DNA from 2 places in the Exiguobacterium sp. s157 genome. Region 2 is predicted to be linked to the other one. Evidence: riboswitches for the same ligand, from Rfam matches in the RefSeq annotation. Region 2 holds a riboswitch; the other holds the start of a gene.
What was found. Region 2 has a riboswitch for thiamine pyrophosphate ahead of KNP67_RS10840 (YkoF family thiamine/hydroxymethylpyrimidine-binding protein). Riboswitches for the same ligand answer to the same signal wherever they lie in the genome.
Positions count from the first base shown of each region.

Region 1 (3,074 bases), on a different contig from region 2:
TTTGAATAACCGTCATTACTCTTCCCCCTAAGACTAGACCAATATATTATGCCTTCCTATCTTACATATGGAGGTAATAATACATTTAGTTCATCGTTAGTCCACCATCTACTGTGAAATTTTGCCCTGTGATACCTTCCGCCTCTTTAGATGACAGATAAACGACCAAATGGGCCACCTGTTCCGGAGTTGTCACTTTTCTCAAAGGTGTAGAATTAGCAATCAGTTCAAAGACCTCTTGAGACGTTACTGAACTGGCATCAGTCACTTTCAACAAACCACCTGATACGACATTTGCTTTAATTCCGTATTGTCCCAGTTCAGAGGCTATATTGCGTGTAAAACCTATAAGTCCTGCTTTTGCGGTTGTATACTCGTGGTAGGGGACAACTGGATTTTGGTAGAGATTCGTACCAATACTGATGATACTTCCGTTTTGTCTCTCCATGAATTGGGGTAAGACACTTTGAATCGCATTGAAGGCCCCTTTTAATGTTCCATCCAGCTGTCTTTGATAATCTTTCCATGAAAGATCTATAAAAGACTTTTGCTGTATCGGATCGAATTTGAAGTCTACCAATGCATTATTGACCACCACATCAATTTGACCAAAATAGTTGGTCGCCACTTTCACCATCTCATCCACTTCTTGGCGATTTGTCACATCAGCGTATAGAGCTATAGCATTTTGTTCACCGAGCTCCGAAACAAGTCCTTCTGCCTTCTCTTTACTTTTGTAATAGTTAATCACTACATTAAACCCTTTTTCAACTAAAGCTTTTGCTATCGTAGCACCAAGACCCTTGCTACTTCCTGTCACCAAAACTGTTCTTTTCACGTCACCACTCCTATACTTTTAGTTGCAATCGCAAGTACAAATCAAAAAGTGAAAGATATTACCCCTGCACTGCCTTTAGTCTTTCCAATAAATCTAATTCTTCCGTACCAACTTTAAATGAATGTCTTTCTGAATAGTACTATCGGTTTACTGTTTAGGTAGAACCGACAAAGAATGTCGTTCAAACCTTTTCCCTAAAACCCAGGCGAGTAGAGCTCCACTAATGAAGCCAGCAGTCCTGTTCCAATCACCTCACTACCGGCTGCCATTATTCTCCTCTGTGTATACTTGTACAGTAGTCCTGCAAATGAGCAACCTACAGCGAGCAATCCATTAGCTTGAAAATTTGCAAAGATCTGATTTGTAATACAATGTACAATTGGCGCTCTTTCACGAACAGAGAGTTGCATGAGTATCCCTCCGCACTCGGTTGCTTTTTTAAACTGTTGTACAATGATCCATGCCTATTACCCCTTTCTTGAACGCAAAAAACCGCCTCCTGAAGATAGGAGGCGGCGAAAGACCAGTTAAATAGAAAGTATAAAAGGTTCGCACACTTCCCTCCGCTGGTATGACCCAGATCAGGTTCAAAGGGTCCGGACTCTTGTCCGTCTCAGCCAATTCGGCTCCCCTAGTGTATTTAGGTATTTTGTTTTCACGACCACTATAACAAATCCTAATTTTTATGTAAAGCCTGGTATCTACTGTCTACAGAGGTTGTGCAGGAAGTAAACCTTGTCTTACGAGTGTTTCGTACTAGATGTTTTAATTATAAGATACCTATTAGCTTGTATGATATTTTAAATGAGCTCTGATTTATAGGAATTGCTCTTCTTATTTTTCCCCCTCCCTAAAACCACACCAGGCTGTTTTTTTATCCTTGATGAATTATAAAATTAAGTGCAACATCTGAACGTGAACGCAAAAAAAAGCCCACAGCGATGGCCTCGTTTAGAATGAAGTTACGACACAAACATTCAGACGGAGGAATCGCTATGAGCTACACCCATCTTACCACAACGGAGCGCGTGAAAATAGAGACCTATCTGGAGCTCGGGATGTCCATCCGGTCCATCGCGAGACGGATCGGGCGACAGCCCTCGACCGTCTCGCGGGAGATCAGACGGAACCCCGGCTACGAGTCAGGACGTGCGCAGAAACGCTACGAGAAGGCGAAAACCCATTGCGGCGTCAAGACGAAGCTCGACGACACGATGCGCCGGACGATCGTCGAGAAGCTGCGTGCGACCTGGTCACCAGAACAGATCGTCGGCCGCCTCTACGCAGGAAAAATTGCCTTCCCCACCATCTACCGCTGGATCTATGCGGGACGGATCGACGTGCCCGTGACCGTGCTCCGCCAGAAGGGGAAACGCCGGAAGCCGGTCGAGACGCGCGGGCGCATCAACGTCGGGCTGACCATCTCGGACCGGCCTCGGGAGGTGCGCACACGCGAGACGTTCGGGCATTGGGAGCTCGACACCGTCGTCTCCGGACGCGGGAAATCGAAGGCGTGCGTCGCGACGTTCATCGAGCGGAAGAGCCGGTTCTATCTCGCCCTGCCAATCGCGGACCGCACCGCGGCCTCGATGGAGGGGGCGATCCATGCGGTGCACGGTGCCTTCCCGGAAGGCACGTTCGAGACGGCGACGACGGACCGGGGCAAGGAGTTCAGCGGTCACGAGCGCATCCAGGCGTCGCTCGGCGTGCCGATGTATTTCGCCGACCCGTACTCATCGTGGCAACGGGGGAGCAACGAGAACGCCAACGGGCTCCTCCGCGAGTTCTTCCCGAAAGGAACGGACTTCGCGCAGGTCGGTGACGGTGAACTCGCGGATGCGCTGGCCAAGATCAACGGGCGACCGAGAAAGTGCCTGGACTGGAAAACCGCACACGAGGCCTTCACCGAGGAAGTGTTGCGCTTAATTTGACAAACCGTCTTATAAAAAAACACCATTCGACCGAATGGTGTTCCAGATTGTAGACAAAGTCACGTTTCAGTTCGCCTGAAACGTGACTTTGTCTACAATCTGAGCGGATTTCATTTTACTGAAATCCGCTTTATTTTATTCAGCTATTTTTAAATACCTACTAACTTAGTTGTTTTCTATTTGCTGATCCAAGTTTTGCTCGATGTATTCTTTGCCCCATTCGTACATGGAATCAAGAATTGGAATAAGGCTTCTTCCTTGTTCGGTAAGTGAGTACTCCACTTTCGGCGGAACCACAGGGTATA
Region 1 covers NZ_JACSLQ010000015.1:9,460-12,533, forward strand. Annotated here, with positions in the region: gene KNP67_RS14930 (LLM class flavin-dependent oxidoreductase) at 1-16, opposite strand, end outside; gene KNP67_RS14935 (3-oxoacyl-ACP reductase) at 86-838, opposite strand; gene KNP67_RS15505 (hydroxyethylthiazole kinase) at 1,033-1,248, opposite strand; TPP riboswitch at 1,380-1,481, opposite strand; gene KNP67_RS14945 (IS30 family transposase) at 1,834-2,769, shown strand; gene KNP67_RS14950 (winged helix-turn-helix transcriptional regulator) at 2,935-3,074, opposite strand, start outside.
Region 1: linked by a shared signal. The riboswitch ahead of KNP67_RS15505 (hydroxyethylthiazole kinase) and the one ahead of KNP67_RS10840 (YkoF family thiamine/hydroxymethylpyrimidine-binding protein) in region 2 are both predicted to bind thiamine pyrophosphate.

Region 2 (3,074 bases):
TGAACATCGACGAACGATTGATCGAGCAGAACGGTTTCTCGCGGACGGACGAAAAATTGGTCGAGCTATCGAACGGCTGCATCTGTTGCACGCTCCGTGAGGACCTGCTCGAAGCGGTACAGGAGATCACGAACGACCGTGAGCTCGACGGGATTATCATCGAGTCATCTGGCATCTCAGAACCGATTCCGGTCGCTCAAACGTTTACATACGCCGATGACGCCCTTGGCATCGACTTGACGAGCCGTGTCTATATCGATGCGATGGTGACGGTCGTCGATGCGTATCGGTTCTTGAAAGATTTCAACTCGGGCGAGTCGCTTCATGAACGGAAGCAGGCCATCGATGAGACGGACGTCCGCGAAGTCGTCGACCTGCTTGTCGACCAAATCGAGTTCGCGGACATCATCGTCTTGAACAAGGCGGACCGCGTGACCGAGACAGAACTCGGTGAGATGGCCGGGCTGTTGAAGGCGCTCAATCCAACCGCCAAACTGTTGACGTCAGTTTACGCGAACGTGGAGTTGACGGAGCTGTTGGACGTCAATCTTTTCGATTTCGAGCAGGCGATGCACGCCGCCGGCTGGATTCAAGAACTAGAGGCCGAGACACACACACCAGAGACGGAGGAATACGGCATCAGTTCGTTCGTCTATCGCCGCCGCCGTCCGTTTCATCCGGAGCGGCTCCACGCCTGGATCGAGGCGTTCCCGGATCAAGTCGTCCGCGCCAAAGGTTTCTTATGGATCGCCTCCCGGAACGACATCGCCTGCCTGTTCTCGCAAGCGGGGTACGCATCGACGCTCGAACACGCGGGACGTTGGCTCGCGACGCTGCCGGAGGAAGAGCGGAGTCTCATGTTCACGGCAGAACCTGAGCTCGCCGCCGACTACGTCGAGCCGTACGGGGACCGTCAGACGGAGCTCGTCTTGATCGGGCAGCGGATGGAGCGTGCGGTCATCGAGGCCGGACTCGACGCGTGTCTGTTGACGGATGAGGAGATGGCGCTCGATTGGACGACGTTGCAGGACACGCTTCCGGGGAACGGTATCGTGACTTTCACATAAACCGTTTACAAATTCGGAGCGGTCGTCTATACTTCTCGTTGCATAGATAACCGCATACATTGGACTACACTAGGGGTGCTTCGGCTGAGATGTGAGCATGGCTCCAATCCCTTATGACTCGATCCGGGTAATACCGGCGTGAGGAAGTGTGGCACTTTTTCTAATGGATTATTACATTGGACGAGTGGCCGCATTCTCATGGATGCGGCTTTTTTGTGTACATACAATAAGGGGGAATAGAACATGAACAACCAATGTGGTACGAGTCCGATCGTCGGATTCCGCTTTACGCTGAGCCCAATGACATCTGATTTTGTGAGTGTCATCAAAGGGGCATTGAAAGAGACGAACTTGCAAAACGTTTGGCGGCATACCGATGACGTCTCGACGGTCATCCGGGGACGCAGTGAGCATGTGTTCGACGTGGCCAAAGCCGTCTTGTCACATGCGTCGAAGAACGGGGAACATATGTCGATGAGCGGGACGTTCTCGGTCGGCTGCCCAGGCGACACGGCAGGAGACAACCTGCTCGACGTGACGACTGATCCTGTGAACGGTCCGGTATCGACCCAGTACGTCTCTTCCCAGTTCGCCCTCTATCCGCTCGGGGACGCGAAGTATATGGACATCATCTACGAAGAAATTGCCTTTGCGAAAGAGCGTGGCGTCTTCAATGACTCGATGCATTACGCCTCGGGCATTCACGGCGACATCGAACCGGTGTTTTCATTTTACGAGGCGACGTTCGACCGGGTCCGTGCGAAGACGAGCCACGTCGTCATGACGGTGACGTTCAGCGTGAACAGCCCGTCACACGAGGGACAACAGCATGCTTAAGTCGTGGAAGTTAAAAGAAATCGTCTTGTTGGCCATTTTATCGGTCGTGTTCGCTGTCGTCTATTTGGCGTTCGTCCATGTCGGGAATCTATGGGCTGGCTTGATTGGACCGATCGCGTACGAATGGATTTTTGGGATTTGGTTCATCGTCTCGATTATTGCGGCTTATATCATCCGCCGACCTGGCGCCGCATTCTTGTCCGAAGTGCTTGCGGCGACGATTGAGATGATGATTGGTAACGCGATTGGACCTCGTATTATTTTAGTCGGGATCATTCAAGGACTTGGTGCTGAAGCAGCGTTTGCGGTCACGAGCTACAAGCGATATGACCTTTGGGTGCTCATGCTGGCCGGATTTGGTGCAGCTGCGACTAGTTTCGCGTATACGTACGTCATGGGTGGACTCGCTGCCCTCAGTCCGACATACGTGGCGACGATGTTCGCGTTACGAGCGACGAGCGGGATGCTCATTGCCGGTCTGGGAGGTAAGATTTTAAGCGACTTGTTGCTTCGGACGGGTGCGCTCGAAGGGTATGCCATCGCGCGTCAGGGACGTGTGCATGGTTGAGGCAGAACAGCTGTCATTCCGCTATCCGGAAAAACAGAGCGAAGTATTGACGGACATCACGCTTCAATTAACTGCTGGGAGGACACTCATCACGGGGGCGAGCGGGTCGGGAAAATCGACGTTGTTCTCTTTGTTGAATCGTCTGTATCCAGAGAACTGCGATGGCATCGTGACGGGAAAACTATATTTGTTTGACCGCTCTTACGACACGTATGCAGCTGGTGAGGTGAATCGTCGTGTTGGAACGGTGTTTCAAGATCCTGACAGTCAGTTCGTCATGCAAACGGTCGAGGAGGAATTGATTTTCACACTCGAAAATTTTGCCGTGGCGAGGGACGAGATGATGGCGCGTGTGGCCAAGATTTTAGCGGAATTGCAGTTGACCGATTATCGTGACCGAGTCATTCATGACCTGTCAGGTGGTGAAAAGCAACAAATCGCTGTCGCCTGTGCTTTGATCGGGAAGCCGGAATGGCTACTACTCGATGAGCCGCTCGCGCACCTTGATCCCGAAACCTCAACCCGTTTCGTTCAGTGGCTCGACAACGTCGCACAGACGGTAAACGTTGTCGTCATCGAGCATCGACCCTTCCTATGGGGCG
Region 2 covers NZ_JACSLQ010000005.1:128,685-131,758, forward strand. Annotated here, with positions in the region: gene KNP67_RS10835 (GTP-binding protein) at 1-1,067, shown strand, start outside; TPP riboswitch at 1,129-1,229, shown strand; gene KNP67_RS10840 (YkoF family thiamine/hydroxymethylpyrimidine-binding protein) at 1,311-1,904, shown strand; gene KNP67_RS10845 (ECF transporter S component) at 1,897-2,472, shown strand; gene KNP67_RS10850 (ABC transporter ATP-binding protein) at 2,465-3,074, shown strand, end outside.